DNA from 4 places in the Ramlibacter sp. JJN2-2R genome. Region 3 is predicted to be linked to each of the others. Evidence: predicted binding sites of a transcription regulator. Region 3 holds the regulator's gene; each other region holds the start of a gene.
What was found. Region 3 encodes FNR, which switches genes on or off when oxygen is low (the NO sensors DNR and NnrR bind a similar motif). Its sites were predicted from a motif close to TTGATNNNNATCAA; they were not measured.
Positions count from the first base shown of each region.

Region 1: the regulator FNR is predicted to act here: its motif matches at 2,258-2,271, upstream of AC3ANR_RS00870 (fatty acid desaturase).
Region 2: the regulator FNR is predicted to act here: its motif matches at 2,458-2,471, upstream of nirK (copper-containing nitrite reductase).
Region 4: the regulator FNR is predicted to act here: its motif matches at 2,969-2,982, upstream of AC3ANR_RS19325 (DUF2249 domain-containing protein).

Region 1 covers NZ_CM173226.1:158,088-163,009, forward strand. The annotation lists gene AC3ANR_RS00860 (alpha/beta hydrolase) at 1-714, opposite strand, end outside; gene pyk (pyruvate kinase) at 770-2,203, opposite strand; gene AC3ANR_RS00870 (fatty acid desaturase) at 2,346-3,422, shown strand; gene AC3ANR_RS00875 (phosphoglycerate kinase) at 3,427-4,620, opposite strand; gene AC3ANR_RS00880 (AzlD domain-containing protein) at 4,700-4,922, opposite strand, start outside.
Region 2 covers NZ_CM173226.1:3,956,986-3,961,907, reverse strand. The annotation lists gene AC3ANR_RS19290 (LAGLIDADG family homing endonuclease) at 1-1,160, shown strand, start outside; gene AC3ANR_RS19285 (NnrS family protein) at 1,157-2,347, shown strand; gene nirK (copper-containing nitrite reductase) at 2,584-4,035, shown strand; gene AC3ANR_RS19275 (formylglycine-generating enzyme family protein) at 4,047-4,838, shown strand; gene AC3ANR_RS19270 (SCO family protein) at 4,835-4,922, shown strand, end outside.
Region 3 covers NZ_CM173226.1:1,423,767-1,428,688, forward strand. The annotation lists gene AC3ANR_RS06995 (ABC transporter ATP-binding protein) at 1-613, shown strand, start outside; gene AC3ANR_RS07000 (ABC transporter permease) at 615-1,823, shown strand; gene AC3ANR_RS07005 (response regulator) at 1,979-2,356, shown strand; gene fnr (fumarate/nitrate reduction transcriptional regulator Fnr) at 2,416-3,165, shown strand; gene AC3ANR_RS07015 (hemerythrin domain-containing protein) at 3,179-3,781, shown strand; gene AC3ANR_RS07020 (DUF3606 domain-containing protein) at 3,783-3,995, opposite strand; gene AC3ANR_RS07025 (Hpt domain-containing protein) at 4,147-4,494, shown strand; gene AC3ANR_RS07030 (PP2C family protein-serine/threonine phosphatase) at 4,500-4,922, shown strand, end outside.
Region 4 covers NZ_CM173226.1:3,969,591-3,974,512, reverse strand. The annotation lists gene AC3ANR_RS19345 (sensor histidine kinase N-terminal domain-containing protein) at 1-353, shown strand, start outside; gene AC3ANR_RS19340 (TerC family protein) at 457-1,155, shown strand; gene AC3ANR_RS19335 (universal stress protein) at 1,167-1,595, shown strand; gene AC3ANR_RS19330 (Nramp family divalent metal transporter) at 1,629-2,891, opposite strand; gene AC3ANR_RS19325 (DUF2249 domain-containing protein) at 3,053-3,340, shown strand; gene AC3ANR_RS19320 (nitric-oxide reductase large subunit) at 3,357-4,922, shown strand, end outside.

The DNA.
Region 1 (4,922 bases), 1.3 Mb from region 3:
CGTGCTGCGCTGCGGGTTCACCACCGTGTCCCGGCCGCCGGCCAGCAGCAGCGCGGGCCGCGCCGCCGCGGAAACGTGCTCGATCGGCTGGCTGTCGGCGGGCGTGCGGGGCCAGTCGAACGCGACCTGCGTCTGCGGGTCGCCGATCGGCAGGAAGTCGTACGGCCCGGCGATGCCGATCCAGCCGGCCAGCCGCTGCGGCTGCAGCCCGTGCGCGCCGAGCCAGCGCGGGTCCAGGGCCAGCATGGCGGCGTTGTAGGCGCCCGCACTGTGGCCCATGGCGAACAGCTGGCGCGGATCGGCACCGAGGGACGCGGCGTGGTCCGCGCACCAGCGCAGGGCCGCCGCGCAGTCCGAGAGGATGTCGCGCCAGCGCACCTGCGGGCTCAGCCGGTAGTCGGCCACCACGCAGGCGATGCCCTGGGAGGCGAGCGCCTCGCCGACGAAGCGATAGTCGGCGCGATCGCCGTGCGTCCAGCTGCCGCCATAGAAGAACGCGACCAGCGGGACGGGCGCGCCGGCTCGCAGCGGCAGGTAGGTGTCCAGGCGCTGGCGCGGGTGGGCGCCGTAGGCGATGCCGGCGTCGCCCCGGTAGCTGTCGTCCGGCACGAGCGCGTCGAGCGCGCGCGTGGCCGAGCAGCCGCCCAGCAGGGCCGTCGCCGCGGCCAGCAGGCCGGCGCGCCGCGTCATGCCGGCGCAGGAAGGATCGTGCATGCGCGAAGGACGCAATGCGCCGCCCGGGTTCGTCGCGCCGGTGGCAGGGCCGCCGTCAGGCGACGCGGCAGACCTTGAGCATGTTGGTGCCACCGGGCGCCCCCATCGGCTCGCCGCAGGTGATGGCGTAGATGTCGCCCGAGGCGACGATGCCGCGGCGCTTGAGGTGCGCCTCGGCGTCGCCCAGCGCGGTGTCGCGCTCGGCGCTCTGGTCCATCAGCAGCGGCCGCACGTTGCGGTACAGCGCCATCTTGCGCTGCGTCTCCAGCTTGGGCGTGAGCGCATAGATCGGGATGTGGATGCGATGCCGGCTCATCCACAGCGGCGTGGAGCCCGAATCGGTGAGCGCCACGATCGCCTTGCACCCGAGGTGGTAGGCCGTGAACAGCGCGCCCATGGCGATGGACTGGTCGATGCGCGAGAAGCTCATGCCGCTGAAGTCCGCATCGAGCCGCACGTCCTCGGCCATCTCGGCCTCGGCACAGATGTTGGCCATCTCGATGATGGTCTCCAGCGGGTACTTGCCGGCCGCGGTCTCGGCGCTGAGCATCACGGCGTCGGTGCCGTCCAGCACCGCGTTGGCGACGTCGCTCACCTCGGCGCGCGTGGGCACCGGGTTGGTGATCATCGACTCCATCATCTGGGTGGCGGTGATCACCAGCTTGTCGCACTGGCGCGCCAGCCGGATCATCTTCTTTTGCAGCGCGGGCACGGCCGCATTGCCGACCTCGACCGCGAGGTCGCCGCGCGCGACCATGATGCCGTCGCTGGCGCGCAGGATGGACTCGAGGTTGGGGATTGCCTCGGCGCGCTCGATCTTGGCGATCAGGCCCGGCTTGTGCCGGTAATCCGCGCCGGCGACGTTGCACAGCTGGCGCGCCATCTCCATGTCGGTGGCGGTCTTGGGAAAGCTCACGGCCACGTAGTCGGCCTGGAAGCTCATGGCGGTGCGGATGTCCTCCATGTCCTTGGCCGTCAGCGCCGGCGCGGTGAGGCCGCCGCCCTGCTTGTTGATGCCCTTGTTGTTGGACAGCACGCCCCCGAGCTTGACGGTGGTGCGCACCTGCTCGCCGCGCACCTCGTCGACGGTCAGCACGATCAGGCCGTCATTGAGCAGCAGCACGTCGCCGGTGCGCACGTCGCGCGGCAGCTCCTTGTAGTCCAGGCCGACGCCGTGGATGTCGCCCGGCTCGGCGCGCGAGGCGTCCAGCACGAACTTCATGCCCGGCTCCAGCGTCACCTTGCCGTCGGCGAACTTGCCGACGCGGATCTTGGGCCCCTGCAGGTCGGCCATGATGGCGACCTCGCGGCCGGCCTTCTGCGCCGCCTCGCGAACGAGCATGGCGCGGTCGATGTGGTCCTGCGCCTTGCCGTGGCTGAAATTCAGGCGCACGACGTTGACGCCCGCGCGGATCATCTGTTCGAGGAGCTTGGGGTCGCTGGAGGCGGGGCCGAGGGTGGCGACGATCTTGGTGGCACGACGGGCCATGGGTTTCCTGTGGGTTGAGAGCGCTTTTTCGCCATTCTCACATGGCGCGTGGTGTTGACCCAGATCAGGTCCGCACGCCGGCGCCCGGCCTAGCATCGACCGTTTTTTTCCGCGAACGCGAACGCTGTCCCCGCTCACTCCCATGGACGAATCCCTCCCGCTGCCCCCCGAAGCCCCGCTGCCGCACCGCAAGGTGCTGCGGCAATGGCTGCTGCCCCTGTCGGCCAAGACGACCGGCCGCGCCCTGCTGCTGCTCGTGGCCGACTACCTGCTGCTGCTGGCCGCGCTGGCCGGCACGGTCCTGCTGCAGGCCTGGTGGGCCAAGCTCGCCTGCGGCCTGGCCGCGGGCTTCGTGACCGGCCGCCTGTTCATCATCGGCCACGACGCCTGCCACCAGAGCCTCACGCCCCGGCGCACGTTGAACAAGTGGATCGGCCGCATCGCGTTCCTGCCCTCGCTCACGCCCTACAGCCTGTGGGACGTGGGGCACAATGTGGTGCACCACGGCTACACCAACCTCAAGGGCATGGACTTCGTGTGGGCGCCCTGCACGCGCGAGGAATTCGCCGCGCTGCCGCCGGCGCAGCGCGCGCTGGACCGCATCTACCGCAGCGGCTGGGCGCCGGGGCTGTACTACATGGTGGAGATCTGGTGGAAGCGCATGTTCTTCCCCAACCGCCGGCTCATGCCCACGCGCCGCGCCGTGTTCCTGTGGGACAACCTGCTGGTCAGCGCCTTCGCCCTCGCCTGGGCCGGCGCGCTGGCGGCGATCGCCGCGGCCACCGGGCAATCGGTGGCGCTGCTATTGGCCACCGGCCTGGTGGCGCCGTTCCTGTTCTGGTGCGCCATGATCGGCTTCGTGGTCTACGTGCACCACACGCACACGGCCGTGTCCTGGCACGAGGAGCGCAGCCAGTGGTCCGCCGCGCAGCCGTTCGTCTCGACGACCGTGCACCTGACGTTCCCGCTGGCGATCGGCACGCTGATGCACCACATCATGGAGCACACCGCGCACCACGTGGACATGGGCATCCCGCTGTACCGCCTGAAGCAGGCGCAGGCCCGGCTGGAGGAGATGCTGCCCGGGCGCATCGTGATCCAGCGCTTTTCCTGGCGCTGGTACTTCGACACCGCCCGGCGCTGCAAGCTGTACGACTTCGGCCGCCGCTGCTGGACCGACTACGCCGGCCGGGCGACGAGCCAGCCGCAGCCGGCCTGAGCGCTCAACCCGCGGCGCGCCTGGCCAGGATCTCGAAGGCCGGCAGCGTCTTGCCTTCCAGCACCTCGAGGAAGGCGCCGCCGCCCGTGGAGATGTAGCCGACGTCCTTCTCGATGCCGTACTTGGCGATCGCGGCCAGCGTGTCGCCGCCGCCAGCGATGCTGAACGCGCCGGAGTCGGCGATCGCGCGCGCGATGGTCTCGGTGCCATGGGCGAAGGCGTCGAATTCGAACACCCCCACCGGACCGTTCCACACGATGGTGCCGGCCGCCTTGAGCTGCTCGGCCAGGCGGCGCGCGGTCTCGGGACCGATGTCCAGGATCAGGTCGTCGTCGGCCACCTCGCTGGCGCGCTTGACGGTGGCCGGCGCGTCGGCGGCGAACGCCTTGGCGGTCACGACGTCGGTGGGGATCGGCACCTCGGCGCCGCGCGCCTTCATCGCCTCGATCACCGCCTTGGCCTCGCCCACCAGGTCGGCCTCGGCGAGCGACTTGCCGATCTTCAGCCCCGCGGCCAGCATGAAGGTGTTGGCGATCCCGCCGCCCACGATCAGCTGGTCGACGTTCCTGGCCAGCGACTCCAGGATGGTCAGCTTGGTGGACACCTTGGAGCCGGCGACGATGGCCGCCAGCGGCCGCTTCGGATTGGCCAGCGCCTTGCTGATGGCGTCGATCTCGGCGGCCAGCAGCGGCCCGGCGCAGGCCACCTTGGCGTACTGCGCGATGCCGTAGGTGGACGCTTCGGCGCGGTGCGCGGTGCCGAACGCGTCGTGCACGAAGATGTCGCACAGCGCGGCCATCTTGCGCGCCAGCTGCGGGTCGTTCTTCTTCTCGCCCTTGTTGAGGCGGCAGTTCTCCAGCAGCACGACCTGGCCGGGCTGCACGTCGACGCCGTCGACCCAGTCGGACTTCAGCGGCACCTCGCGGCCGAGCAGCTCGGACAGGCGCTGCGCCACCGGGGCGAGCGAGTCCTCGGGCTTGAACTCGCCCTCGGTGGGACGGCCCAGGTGCGACGTCACCATCACGGCCGCGCCGGCGTCCAGGGCCAGCCGGATGCAGGGGATGGAGGCGCGGATGCGGGTGTCTTCCGTGATGCGGCCCTGCTCGTCCTGCGGCACGTTGAGGTCGGCACGGATGAACACGCGTTGGCCGGCGGCGCGGCCCTGGGCACAGAGGTCGGAAAAGCGGAGGACGTTCATGGATGGCAGCGCGTCGAGGACGGGAGCGGGGATTGTAGGCAGCGCCTGCGCGCCCAGGGCCCTGCCTGGCCCGCTCGCGCTACCAGCCCAGGCCCAGGTGCAGCGGCAGGTACACCGCCATGCCGCCCAGCATCGTGATCAGGACGCTGCGGCGCGCGAAGAAGAGCAGCGCGCCGGCCAGCGCGGCGTAGCAGCGCGCGTCCAGCCAGGGCGTGGTGAGCGTGCCCTGGGTGAGCACGACCTCCGGCACCACCACGCCCGCCAGCGCGGCCACCGGCGCGTAGTGGAGCGCGCGTTCGGCC
Region 2 (4,922 bases), 1.6 Mb from region 3:
TGGCGCGGGAGAAGGGCGCCTTTCCGGCGTTCGACGCCGACGGCTACCTGCGCGAAGGCACCTTCGCCAGCCGGCTGGACGCGCCGCTGCGCGAGGCGATCCGCGCGCACGGCATCCGAAACAGCCACCTGCTGTCGGTGGCGCCCACCGGCACGGTGAGCCTGGCGTTCGCCGACAACGCATCCAACGGCATCGAGCCGCCGTTCTCCTGGACCTACCGGCGCAAGAAGCGCGAGGCCGACGGCAGCACCGCCGAGTACGAGGTGGTGGACCACGCCTGGCGCCTGTACCGCGCGCTGGCCGGCGAGGGCGCGCAACGCCCGGACTACTTCGTCTCGGCGCTGGAGATGCCCGCATCGGCCCACCTGGCGATGATGGAAGCGGTGCAGCCGTACGTGGACACCGCGATCTCCAAGACGGTGAACATCCCGGCCGACTACCCCTACGACGACTTCAAGGACCTGTACCTGCAGGCCTGGCGCGCGGGGCTCAAGGGGCTGGCCACCTACCGCCCCAACACCATCGTCGGCTCGGTGCTCGAGGCCGGGCCCGTGCCGCAGGCGGCGCCGGACCGGCCCGCGGTGCCGGCGCCGGACCCGATGCGCGCCGTCATCGAGAGCCGCCCGCGCGGCACGCTGCCCGCGATGGCCGAGAAGGTCGAGTACTGGACCCAGCAGGGCCGCCAGACGCTGTACCTGGTGGTCTCGTTCCTGCCCGTGGCGGGCGGGCAGGAGCGCGCCATCGAGTTCTTCATGCCGGTGGGCCAGCACGGCGAGTCGCAGCAGTGGATCACGGCCAGCATGCGGCTGCTGTCGCTGGCCGCGCGCGGGGGCTTCCTCGACCGCGCGCTGGCCGACATGCGCAAGGTCGCGTGGGACCGCGGCCCGGTGCGGCTGGGCACGTACCGGCGCGCCGACGGCGCCGAGGTGCCGCTGTGGCACGACTCGGAGGTCGCCGCCATCGCCTATGCGATCCAGACGCTGATCGCGCGCCGCCGCGGCGAGAGCGCGCCGGCGCTGGCCACCCCCGCGCCGGCGGTCGGCGTCGCCGGCACCGCGATGGCGGGCACCAAGTGCCCCGAGTGCGGCGCCCACGCGGTGATCCGCAAGGACGGCTGCGAGTTCTGCACCCAGTGCGGCCACGTGGGGGCCTGCGGATGACCGGCTTCCTGCACATCGAGGAACCGGCCCGCCGCGCCGGTGGCGGCTTCGCGCTCTGGCAGCTGGGGTTCCGGCCCTTCTACCTGCTCGCCGGCGCGTTCGGCGCGCTGTCGATCGCCTTGTGGGGCCTGCAGGTCACGGGCTGGCTGCGCGCGCCGTACCTGCCGGGGCCGCTGTGGCACGCGCACGAGATGCTGTTCGGCTTCGCGCTGCCGGTGATCGTGGGCTTTCTCTTCACCGCCGGGCGCAACTGGAGCCAGCGGCCCACGCCCACCGGCTGGCCGCTGGCGGGCCTGGCCGCGCTGTGGCTGGCCGGGCGCGTGCTGGTGCTGTCGCCGTTCGGGTGGGCCTCCGCGCTGGTGAACGCCGCGTTCCCGCTCGCCGCCGCGATCGCGCTGGCCATCCCCTTCCTCGCGGCGCGCAACCGGCGCAACTACTTCTTCCCCGCGCTGCTGGTGCTGCTGTCGCTCGCCACCCTGGCGGTGCACCTGCACCAGCTGGGCGCCTGGACGGTGCCCGGCTGGGCCGGCATCCAGCTCGCGCTCGACGTCGTGCTGTTCATCCTGTGCGTGATGGCCGGCCGGGTGATCCCCATGTTCACCAACAACGGCGTGCCGGGCGCGGATGCGCAGCGCCGCGAGTGGGTCGACCGGTCCGCGCTCGGCGCGGTGCTCGCGCTGCTGGCGCTGGACGTGCTGCGCGCCCCGCCCGCGCTGGTGGCGCTGGTGGCCGGCCTCGCCGCGGCCGCGCACCTGGCGCGCTGGCTGCTGTGGAAGCCCTGGCGCACGCTGCGCGTGCCGCTGGTGTGGGTGCTGCACCTCGGGTACGCGTGGATCCCGCTGCACCTGGCGCTGCGGGCGGCCGCGGCGGTGGGTGCGGCCACGCCGTCGCTCGCGACGCATGCGCTCACCACCGGCGCGCTCGGCGCGCTGGTGATCGGCATGATGACGCGCACCTCGCGCGGCCACACCGCGCGGCCGCTGCGCGCCGACGGCTGGGACACCGCGTGCTACGTCCTCGTCGCGGCCGCGGCGCTGGTGCGCGTGCTGCTGCCGCTCATCGCGCCTGCCGCCACGCTGCAGGCGTTGCTGGGCGCCGCGCTGCTGTGGGCGGCCGGCTTCGCGCTCTTCACGGTGCGCTACGCACCCGTGCTGGCGCGCCCGCGGCTGGACGGCAAGCCCGGCTGACGGGGTCCCCGCTCCCGCAACGCATCGATCGCCCCGCGAGCCCGCGCGGGGCGTGCGCGCGGTCGCGCCGGTCGGCGGCGTGGTGCCCGCGCCGCGGCGCGCATGCCCGCTTGACGTGCGTCAACACGGCCGAGCAGGGCGGCGCCTAAGGTTGATCCCGGATGCACCTCATGCATCGATCGAGGAACAACAACATGACCAGCCTGAGAGTCCCCCCGCTGCTGCGCACGTCGCGCATGCTCGTCCTGGCGGCCGCTGTGTGCGCGCCGCTGCTGTCGCTCGCCGCGCCCAAGGCCTCCGGCGACTTCGGCCCGCCCAAGGGCGCGCCGATCCACGCGGTGCTCACCAGCCCGCCGCACGTGCCGCCGCCGACCAACCGCAACTATCCGGCCAAGGTGATCGTCGACCTCGAGGTGGTCGAGAAGACGATGCAGATCTCCGAGGGCGTGAACTACACCTTCTGGACCTTCGGCGGCACCGTGCCGGGCAGCTTCATCCGCGTGCGCCAGGGCGACACGGTGGAATTCCACCTGAAGAACCATCCGGGCAGCAAGATGCCGCACAACATCGACCTGCACGGCGTCACCGGCCCGGGCGGCGGCGCGGCCTCCAGCTTCACCGCGCCCGGCCACGAGTCGCAGTTCACCTTCAAGGCCCTCAACGAAGGCATCTACGTCTACCACTGCGCCACCGCGCCGGTGGGCATGCACGTGGCCAACGGCATGTACGGCCTGATCCTGGTGGAGCCGCCCAACGGCCTGCCCAAGGTCGATCGCGAGTACTACGTGATGCAGGGCGACTTCTACACCACCGGCAAGTACCGCGAGAAGGGCGACCAGCCGTTCGACATGGAGAAGGCCATCGACGAGAAGCCCACCTACGTGCTGTTCAACGGCGCGGAAGGCGCGCTCACCGGCGACAAGGCCATGACCGCCAAGGTCGGCGAGACGGTGCGCCTGTACGTGGGCAACGGCGGCCCGAACCTGGTGTCCAGCTTCCACGTGATCGGCGCCATCTTCGACCAGGTGCGCTTCGAGGGCGGCAGCAACGTGCAGAAGAACGTGCAGACCACCCTGATCCCCGCCGGCGGCGCCGCCATCGCGACCTTCAAGGCGCGCGTGCCGGGCAGCTACGTGATGGTCGACCACTCGATCTTCCGCGCCTTCAACAAGGGCGCGCTCGCGATCCTGAAGATCGACGGCGCCGAGAACAAGGGCATCTACTCGGGCAAGGAGCTCGATGCGGTCTACCTCGGCGACCGCGCCGGCCCCAACCTCGCCGCCGTGGCCCATGCCACCCAGACCGCCGCGGCCGGCAAGCTGACGCCCGACGACCAGATCAAGGCCGGCCAGGCGCTGTTCGCCGGCACCTGCTCGGTGTGCCACCAGGCCAACGGCGCGGGCATGCCCGGCGTGTTCCCGCCCCTTGCCAAGTCCGACTACTTTGCCGGCGGCATGCAGAAGGCGATCGACGTCGTGCTGCGCGGCCTGTCGGGCAAGGTCACGGTCAACGGCCAGGACTACAACTCGGTCATGCCGCCGATGAACCAGCTCAACGACGACGAGGTGGCCAACATCCTCACCTACGTGGCCAACAGCTGGGGCAACCCGGGCGGCACCGTCTCCAAGGAGGACGTGAAGAAGGCCCGTGCCGCGGCCCCGGCGCCCAAGAACCAGGGCGGGCACTGAACGGCCCCGCGATGGAGCACGCCATGAAGCCGCTCGCCGCCCTGGCCCTGGCACTGGCCTGCACCGCGGGGCAGGGGGCCGAGTACGCCGGCCTGCCGGGCGGGCGCTTCGAGAGCGTGCTGCCGCAGGGGCCCGTGGCCAGCGTGTCCACGCCGGTCGACGTCGCGCCCTTTGCCATGCGCACCACCCCGGTGAGCGTGGCGGAGTTCGCGGCCTTCGTGCGCGGCCACCCCGAGTGGCAGCGCGGCCAGGCGCCGGCCGTGCTGGCCGATGCGCGCTACCTGCTGCAATGGTCCTCCCCGCGCGACCCCGGCCCCGGGCTGGGCGCCGCCACGCCGGTCACCGACGTCAGCTGGTTCGCGGCGCGCGCGTTCTGCGAGAGCGAGGGCGCGCGCCTGCCGACCTGGCTGGAGTGGGAGTACGCGGCCAGCGCCGACGCCACGCGCAGCGACGCGCGGCGCGACCCCGCCTGGCGGCGGCAGATCCTGGCCTGGTACGAAAAGCCCGGTGGCGTGGCGCTGTCGCCGGTCGGCGGCGCCGCCAACGCCTATGGCGTGCGCGACCTGCATGGCCTGGTCTGGGAATGGGTGGAGGACGCCAACGCCCTGTTCATCGCCGGCGACAGCCGCACCCAGGGCGATCCCGACAAGCTGAAGTTCTGCGGCTCGGGCGCGCTCAACATCATCGATCGCGACAGCTATGCGGTGCTCATGCGCATCGCGCTGCTGTCGTCCCTGAATGCCGCGGACACGACCGGCACCCTCGGGTTCCGTTGCGTCCGCCCCCTCCAAGGAACGCCATGAATTCCGCTTTCGCCCCGCGGCGCCGCGACGCCCTGCTGGCGCTGGGCGCGGCGCTGGTGCTGCCCGCCGCGGCGCATGCCGCTG
Region 3 (4,922 bases):
CGTCGCCATCATGGGCCCCAGCGGCTCGGGCAAGTCGACCTGCATGAACATGATCGGCTGCCTGGACACGCCGAGCGCGGGCGAGTACCTGTTCGACGGCATCCCGGTGCACACCATGACGCGCGACCAGCGCGCGCGCCTGCGCCGCAGCCAGCTGGGTTTCGTGTTCCAGGGCTTCAACCTGCTGCCGCGCACCTCGGCGCAGGAGAACGTGGAGCTGCCGCTGCTGTACCGCGGCGAGGATGCCGCCACCCGCCGGGCCAAGGCGCGCGAGGCGCTGGCTGCGGTGGGCCTGGCCGGCCGCGAGGCCCACACGCCGGCCGAGTTGTCGGGCGGCCAGCAGCAGCGCGTGGCCATCGCCCGCGCGCTGGTGACCGGTCCCACCGTGCTGCTGGCCGACGAGCCCACCGGCAACCTGGACAGCCAGCGCGGCGCCGAGATCATGGAGCTGCTGCGCGGGCTGAACACCGGGCGCGGCATCACCATCATCATGGTCACGCACGAGGCCGAGATGGCCGCGTACGCGCAGCGCGTGGTGCGGTTCGTCGACGGGCACATCGCCAGCGACGAGCGCACGCCCCGCAAGGCCGCCGGCGCGGCGGAGGCGGCCTGAGATGTGGTGGAACACCTTCCTGCTGTCGCTGCGCGAGATCCGGCGCAACCTGATGCGCTCGTTCCTCACGGTGCTGGGCATCGTGATCGGCGTGGCGGCCGTGATCACGATGGTGACGCTGGGCAACGGCGCCACGCTCTCGGTGTCCAACCAGATCTCCAGCCTGGGCAGCAACCTGCTGATGGTCCGCCCCGGCCAGCGGCTCGGCCCCGGCAGCGACCAGGCCGGCGCCGCGCCGTTCAAGGAGGCGGACGCCCAGGCCCTTGCCACCCAGGTGGGCGGCATCCGCGCCGTGGCCCCCTCGCAGGGCAGCGGCGTCACCGCCGTCTACGCCGGGCGCAACTGGTCCACCTCGGTCACCGGCTCCACGCTCGACTACTTCGAGACCAACAACCGCAAGGTCGCCGCGGGGCGGCTGTTCACCGAGCCGGAGGTGCGCAGCGGCGCGGCCGTGTGCCTGATCGGCGAGACGGTGCGCCGGCAGCTGTTCGGCGGCACCGACCCGCTGGGCCAGCAGCTGCGCGTCAAGCAGTTCTCCTGCCAGGTGATCGGCGTGCTGGCCGCCAAGGGGCAGGCCGGCATGGGCCAGGACCAGGACGACCTGGTGGTGCTGCCGCTGCACACGGTGCAGCGGCGCCTGACCGGCAACCAGAACGTGGGCACGCTGCTGGTATCGGTGCGCGACGGCGCCGACGCCGACCAGGTCAAGCAGGCCATCCGGCAGCTGCTGCGCGAGCGCCGCAAGCTGAGCGACGCGGACGAGGACAACTTCAACATCCTTGACACGCGCCAGATCGCCGAGACGCTGTCGGGCACGACCAAGGTGATGACCATGCTGCTGGGGGCCGTGGCCGCCGTCAGCCTGCTGGTGGGCGGCATCGGCATCATGAACATCATGCTGGTGAGCGTGACCGAGCGCACGCGCGAGATCGGCGTGCGGCTGGCCATCGGCGCGCTGGAGCGCGAGGTGCTGCTGCAGTTCCTGATCGAGGCGGTGGTGCTGTCGTCGGTGGGCGGGGTGCTCGGCATCGCGCTGGCGATCGGCGCGTCCGTGCTGCTGGCCCGGCTGATGCACGTGCCGCTGGTGTTCGATCCCTCGATCGTGCTGCTGGCCTTTGCCTTCTCGGCCGCGATCGGGGTCGTGTTCGGCTACTTCCCCGCCCGTCGCGCCGCCCGCATGGATCCCATCGAGGCCCTGCGCCACGAGTGACGGGGCCTCCCCGAGGCACGTGCGGCCTAGGAATCGTCCTAGGCCGCCTCGGCGGTCCGCCCGGCCGTTTTCCGGAGCACTCCGAGCCGCGGTTCGGAGCCCGCCGATGTCGGACGGCGGCGACGCCGGGCAAAGTCCATCCCATGCCCAGCGCCATGCATCACGTGAGAGTGTTCCTCGCCGACGACTCCGCCGCCATCCGCGAGCGGGTCGCCCAGCTGCTGTCGGTGCGCGAGATGGACATCGTCGGCCAGGCCGAGACGCCGCAGGGATCCATCGACGGCATCCTGGCCGCCCGGCCGGACGTCGTCGTCCTGGACGTGCAGCTCGAGGGCGGCACCGGCCTGCAGGTCCTGCGCGCGGTGCGCCAGGCCGAGCCCGGCATCGCCTTCGTCGTCTTCTCCAACAACTCGGCGCCCGCCTACCGCAAGCGGTACCTGGGCGAGGGCGCCGACCGTTTCCTCGACAAGAGCAGCGAGTTCGACCAGCTCGCCGCCGCCGTGGCCGACGTCTCGGCCCGTCCCGTGCACTGATTTCCCAAGGACCAACAATGAACAACACCGCGACCCTCGAAGCAGCCCGCCCCGCGCCGATGAAGTTCATCCCCGTGCGCGACACCCGCGCCCCGGCGCCGACGACGCTGACCACGCTGTGCTCGAGCTGCCACCTGAAGGACCTGTGCCTCCCGTGCGGCCTCACGGGCAACGAGGTGGAGCGGCTGGACGGCCTGATGTTCGGCCGCCGCAAGGTCAAGGCCGGACAGACGCTGTACCGCGAGGGCGAGGGGTTCCACAACATCTATGCGGTGCGCAGCGGCACGTTCAAGTCCAGCCTGACGCTGGCCGACGGCCGCGAGCAGGTCAGCGGGTTCCACATGGCCGGCGAGCTGATGGGCCTGGACGGCCTGGCGCAGGGCCGCCACGCCAGCAGCGCCACGGCGCTCGAGGACGCCGAGATCTGCTCGATCCCGTATTCGCAGCTGGCCGAGCTGTCGGTGGGCAGCACCAACCTGCAGATGGTCATGGGCCGCCTGATGAGCCGCGAGATCGTGCGCGAGCACAGCCTGATGGTCCTGCTGGGCAGCATGAACGCCGAGGAGCGCCTGGCCGCGTTCCTGATCAACATCTCGCAGCGCATGAAGGCGCGCGGCTACTCGCCCAGCGAGTTCCACCTGCGCATGACGCGCGCCGAGATCGGCAGCTACCTGGGCATGAAGCTCGAGACCGTCAGCCGCACCTTCTCGGCCTTCCAGCAGCAGCGCCTGCTGGAAGTGGACAAGCGCCACATCCGCATCCTCGACCTGCCGGGGCTGACCCGCGCGCTCGAAACGCGCGTGCACTGAAAGCGAGGCCAGGATGACCACCCACTCCGCCCTGCAGGTCCTGCGCGACGAACACGGTGCCGTGGCCGCGGTGCTGCGGTCGCTGGGCATGATGCTCGATCGGGGCCCGGGCGACGCGCCCGGCCGCTTCTTCGACGTGATGCGCGCGATGCTGTTCTACATCGACGAATTCCCCGAGCGGCTGCACCACCCGAGCGAGTCGAACCTGCTGTTCCCCAAGATCGCCCGCGCCCGGCCCGACCTGATGCCGGTGATCCAGAAGCTCGAGGCCGACCACATGCAGGGGGAAGGGCGGGTGCGCGAGCTGCAGCACCTGCTGCTCGGCTGGGAGCTGCTCGGCGAGCCGCGGCGCGCGGCCTTCGCCGCGGCGCTGGGCGCCTACGTGGAGTTCTACCTGGGCCACATGCGCGCCGAGGAGACGCTGCTGCTGCCCGCCGCGCAGGCATCGCTGGGGCCGCAGGACTGGGCCGAACTGGACGCCGAGTTCGCGGCCGGGCGCGACCCGCTCACCACCGACGTGCGCGATCCGAGCTACGACCGGCTGTTCACGCGCATCGTGCTGAGCGCGCCGGCGCCCGTGGGCGTGGGCCCCGCGCTGGAGCGCCAGGCGGCCTGATTCAGCGGCCGGACGGCCGCTCGCTGCGCGACTGGCGCCTGCTTTCCAGGTGCGCGCGCACGCTGTCGGCCCGGTCCCCGACGGCGGCGACGGCTTCCTTGACCTGCTTCTCGCTGGTGTTGAAGTGCCGGGCCCACGCGCAGACCGCGTAGTCCCAGGTCACGTCGATGCGTTCGTCCTTGCGGCCGCTCGATGTCCCGTTGCTGCCCGACATGGCTGGCTCTCCAGGTGATGGTGTGGGTGGATGGGTGGCTGGCACGGATGCTAGGCAGGCTCGGCCGCCGGGGCTGTAGGACGAGGTTGATCGCCGCTGCGATCCCCCGCCGTGCCCGGCCGGGCGCAGGCCGCGTGGTACCTTCGCCGCCATGAGCCCCGCGCCGTCCGCCGCCCCGCTCTCGTTCGAGGAACGCTACGCCGCCCTGCGCCGCGACTGGCGGGCGCAGCTGCCGGCGCGGCTGGCCGACGTGCAGGCCCGCCTGGCCGCCTGCCGCGCCGCGCCCGCCGACGGAGCGGCGCTGGAGGAACTGCATCGCGCGGTGCACACGCTGGCCGGATCGGCCGGCACGTTCGGGCTGGACGCGCTGGGCGAGCGCGCCCGCGCGATGGAGCAGGAACTGGAGCAAGCGATGGAGCGGCCCGCCCGCACCGCCTCGGACTTCGAGGGCGCCGGGCTCGCGCTGCGCGCGCTGCTCGCCGCGGCACCGCAGGACTGAAGGCGGTGGCGCAGGCGATCCGGGCCCTCCTCGTCGACGACGACCCGCTGCTGCTGGGTCTGCTGGCCGCTTTCCTCGAGTCGCGCGGCTACGAGGTGGCGCAGGCCGCCGACGGCGCCGAGGCGCTGGAGCAGCTGGCGCAGGGGGGCTTCAACCTGGTGGTCACCGACCGCCACATGCCCCGCATGGACGGCCTCGCGCTGTGCCGCGCCATCCGCGCGCGGCCCGGCGAGCACTACGTCTACTGCATCATGCTCACCGCCTCCGCCGACCACCAGGCACTGCAGGTGGCGATGGAGGCCGGGGTCGACGACTTCCTGGCCAAGCCGCTGCGGCCGGCGGAACTCGGCGCCCGGCTGCACGCCGCCGAACGGGTGCTGGCGCTGGAGGCCGGGCTGGCGGCGCGCAACGACGAGCTCAGCCGCGCC
Region 4 (4,922 bases), 1.5 Mb from region 3:
ACCCGGACCGCCTGCGCGACCTGCTGAACAACCTGATCGACAACGCGGTGCGATACAGCCGCGAGGGCGGGCGCGTGACCGTCGCCGTCGGCCGCGACGGCGAGGAGCGCCTGCTGTCCATCAGCGACGACGGCCCCACCATCCCGCCGGAGGAGCGCACCCGCGTGTTCGAGCGATTCCACCGGCTGCTCGGTGGCCGCACCGATGGCAGCGGCCTGGGGCTGGCGATCGTCAGCGAGATCGCGGCGCTGCACGGCGCGCGCATCTCGGTGCAGGAGGACCAGGACGGCACCGGCAACCGCTTCACGGTGCACTTCCCGCCCCCCGAACCCCGTACGGCCACGCCCGTGTAAGGCTGCAGACAGCTGGGCGACAAGGAGCCGACAGCCTGCCTCTCTATCCTCGGCGGGCGCCCCCACGCCGGTGGCGCGCCCCATCGCATTCCGAGGAGACGACATGGACGTGGTGTCCACCCCCGAGTTCTGGATCGCACTGGCCCAGATCATCTTGATCAACATCGTGCTGAGCGGCGACAACGCCGTCGTCATCGCCCTGGCGTGCCGCTCGCTGCCCGCGCACCAGCAGAAGAAGGCCATCATCTTCGGCAGCGTCGGCGCCATCGTGCTGCGCCTGGTCCTCACGTTCTTCGCCGTCTACCTGCTCACGCTGCCGTACCTCAAGCTGATCGGCGCCGCGCTGCTGGTGTGGATCGGCATCGGCCTGCTCAAGGGCGAGGACGACGAGGGCGATCTCGAGAGCCACTCGAACCTGATCAGCGCGATCAAGACCATCGTCATCGCCGACCTGGTCATGAGCCTGGACAACGTGATCGGCGTCGCCGCGGCCGCCAAGGGCCACGTGGGCCTGCTGGTCATCGGCCTGGTGATCAGCATCCCGCTGATCATCTTCGGCAGCACCCTCATCCTGAAGCTGATGACGCGCTTCCCGATGATCATCACGCTGGGCGCCGGCCTGCTGGGCTGGGTCGCGGGCGAGATGGCCCTGTCCGATCCCGCCATCAACGTCTGGGCGGCCCAGCAGCACACGCTGCACGTCATCGCCCCCGCCGCCGGCGCGCTGCTGGTCATCGCGGTGGGCAAGTACCTGGCGCGCCTGGCCGCCCAGCAGACCGTCGCCGACAAGACCGCGGCCTGAAGGACGCTCCCTTGGCCCAGATCCTGGTGCCCATCGACGGCCAGGGCGCGCAAGCCCAGCGCGCCCTGGCCGAAGCGATCCGGATCCACCGGCGCGAGGACGTTCCGGTCTACCTGCTGAGCGTGCAGCCGCCGGTGTCCGGCCATGTGGCGTCGTACTTCCGGCCGGCCGAACTCGAGCGCCTGCAGCACGAAGCCGGCCTGGAGGAGCTCGCGCCGGCGCAGGCGCTCCTGGCCGCCGCCGACGTGCGCCACCGCGCCGTCGTGCGCGTCGGCCGGCGCGCCGAGACGATCGCCCGCACCGCGCAGGAACTGGGCTGCGACCGCATCGTGCTGGACGCGTCCTGCGCGCCGGCGGGCGAGCGCTGGTTCGGCTCGCTGGCGCAGCAGGTCAACCACCTGCTGGCCGGCGTCGGGGGCTGCCAGGTCATCGGCGCCTGAACGGGCCGCCCGCCGCCGCCCCGCGGCCGCGCGTCAGCCCAGGCTCGTCACCGCCAGCGCGACCACCACGCCGGCCATCGCGGCGGTGGCGGCCCAGCCCAGCCAGCGCAGCCGCCGGCCGATCACGTGCGCGCCCATCACCGACTCGCGCGTGCCCAGCAGCATCATCACCACCATGATCGGCACCGCGATCACGCCATTGAGCACCGCCGACCAGAACAGCTCCTTGACCGGATCGAACGGCGTGAAGCACAGCGCCACGCCGCCCAGCGTGGCCACCGCGATCACGCCGTAGAAGCCCCGGCCTTCGCCTTCCTCCAGGCGCAGCGTGAGGCTGCCCTCCCAGCCCGCCACTTCGGCGACCGCGTAGGCGGCCGAACCGGCCAGCACCGGCACCGCCAGCAGGCCGGTGCCGATGATGCCCAGCGCGAACAGCAGGAACGCCCAGTCGCCGGCCACCGGCCGCAGCGCCTGGGCGGCCTGCGCCGACGTCTGGATGTCGGTGATGCCCGCCGCGTGCAGGGTGGCGGCAGTGGCCAGGATGATGAAGTAGGCGATCAGGTTGGAGAACGCCATCCCGATGCGCGTGTCCCACTTGATGCGCCGCAGGTGGCGCCGCACCTCGGCGCGCGTGTGCGGCGCCCCGGCCTCCTTGTCCTCCACCTCCTGCGCCGCCTGCCAGAAGAACAGGTAGGGGCTGATGGTGGTGCCGAACACGGCGACGATGGTCAGCAGGCTGTCGCGGTTCATGGGCAGGTGCGGCGTCACCGTGCGCACCAGCACCTCGCGCCAGTCCAGGTGGACCAGGAAGGCCACGCCGACGTAGGCGAGCAGCGCCAGCGTGAGCCATTTGAGCCAGGCCACGTAGCGCCGGTACGGCAGGAACACCTGCAGCACCAGGGTGGCGAGCCCGAAGGTGACGGCATAGACGTGCGGCGAGCCGCCCACCAGCAGCCGCAGGGCCTCGCCCATGGCGGCGAAGTCGGCCGCGATGTTCAGCGTGTTGGCCAGCAGCAGCAGGCCGACCACGCCCAGCACCACCGGACGCGGGAAGCTGCGCTTGATGTTGGCGGCCAGCCCGTGCCCGGTGACGTAGCCGATGCGGGCGCTGATGTTCTGGATCGACGTCATCAGCGGCAGCGTGAACACCATCGTCCACAGCATGGACATGCCGAACTGGGCGCCGGCCTGCGAATAGGTGGCGATCCCGCTCGGATCGTCGTCGGCGGCGCCGGTGATCAGGCCGGGGCCCAGTTGCTTGAGCGGGGGAAGCCGAAGCCGCTTCGGCCGTTTCATCGCACCGCCCCGGGACTCGTGCTGCACATGCCCGCATTGTCGTTGCGCGCGGCTGACTGGGGGCGGACGGACACGATTTGATCTAGATCAACGGCAACCCGGGGGCCGGCTCGTCTAATAGGTGCATTCGCAATACACCTTCTGGAAAGGAGCTCCCCGACATGTCCGCATATGCCGCCAGCATCGACGTCCGCAAGATCGAGCCGCGACACCGGCACCCCCTGATCTTCGCCACGTTCCAGGAACTCGCCAACGGCCAGACGCTGGAACTCGTGAACGACCACGACCCGCAGCCGCTGCAGCGGCAGTTCGAGCTGCTCGCGCCCGCCGAATACGAGTGGGCGTACCTCGAGCGCGGCCCCCAGACCTGGCGCGTGGGCATCACGCGCGTGCGTCCCGCCGAACCCGCCGGCAGCTGCTGCGGCGCCTGCGGCGGCGGCGGCCACTGAAACACCGGAGGAAACCATGAGGAACAACAACACGCTCTGGCGCTGGCTGGGGCTGATCTTCGTCCTGTCGTTCGGGGCCCTGGGCTACCTGGGCTGGCAGATCTATGTCTCGGCGCCGCCCATTCCCGCCGCGGTCGTCACCACCGGCGGCAAGGTGCTGTTCACCGGCGAGCAGATCCAGCACGGCCAGCAGGTCTGGCTGGCCGCCGGCGGCCAGCAGCAGGGCAGCGTCTGGGGCCACGGCGCCTACGTCGCGCCCGACTGGTCGGCCGACTGGCTGCACCGCGAGGCCACCACGCTGCAGGCGCTGCGCACCCGCGAGATCGCCAGCGACGCCAGCGGCCTCACGCCCGCCCAGCGCGGCGCGGTCGACGCCTCGCTGAAGGACGAGATGCGCCGCAACACCTACGACGCCGCCACCGGCAAGGTGACGGTGTCCGACGTGCGCGGCCGCGCCATCACCGAAGTCGGCGACCACTACCGCGCGCTGTTCGGCGACGCGCCCTCGCTGGCCCACCTGCGCGAGCAGTACGCCATGCGCGAAGGCACCGTGCCCGACGCCGCCGACCGCGCCGACCTGGCCGCGTTCTTCTTCTGGAGCGCCTGGTCGGCGGTGACCGACCGGCCCGGCGAGGCCGGCCTGTCGTACACCAGCAACTGGCCGCCCGAGCCGCTGGTGGGCAACACCATGACGACCTCGGCCGCCATGTGGTCGATGGCCAGCATCATCCTGCTGCTGGCGGGCATCGCCGCCATGCTGTGGCTGCACGGCGCCGGCAAGCACGAGGAGGAGGCCGTGCCGCCGAAGGCCGACCCCATGCTCGAAGCCACCGTCACGCCTTCGATGAAGGCCACGCGCAAGTACTTCTTCGCCGTCGCCGGCCTGCTGCTGCTGCAGATCGGCATGGGCGCCGTCACCGCGCACTACGCCGTCGAGGGCAGCTCGTTCTTCGGCCTGCCGATCTCCGAACTGCTGCCCTACGTCACCAGCCGCACCATCCACACCCAGGTGGGCGTGTTCTGGATCGCCACCGCGTGGCTGGCCACCGGCCTGTACATCGCGCCGCTGCTCGGCGGCCGCGAGCCCAAGTTCCAGAAGCTGGGCGTGGACTTCCTGTTCTGGGCGCTGATCGCCATCGTGGTCGGCTCCACCGCCACCGGCTGGCTGGGCACGCTGCAGCACCGCGGCGTCGACTTCAGCTTCTGGGTGGGCAACCAGGGCCTGGAATTCACCAGCATGGGCCGCGTCTGGCAGGTCCTGCTGTTCGTCGGCCTGCTGCTGTGGGCCGTGCTGCTGGGCCGCGCGCTGTGGCCGGCGCTGAAGACGCCTTCGGAAAGCCGCGGCCTGATCGCCATGGTGTTCCTGTCGGCCACCTGCATCGGCGGCTTCTACGCCACCTCGCTCGCCTGGGGCCAGCACACCCACTATTCGATGGTCGAGTACTGGAGGTGGTGGCTGGTGCACCTGTGGGTGGAAGGCTTCTTCGAGGTGTTCGCCACCGCGGTGATCGCGCTGCTCTTCACCAAGCTGGGCCTGGTGCGCGCCTCCAGCGCCAACCGCGCCATCGTGGCCGAGACCATC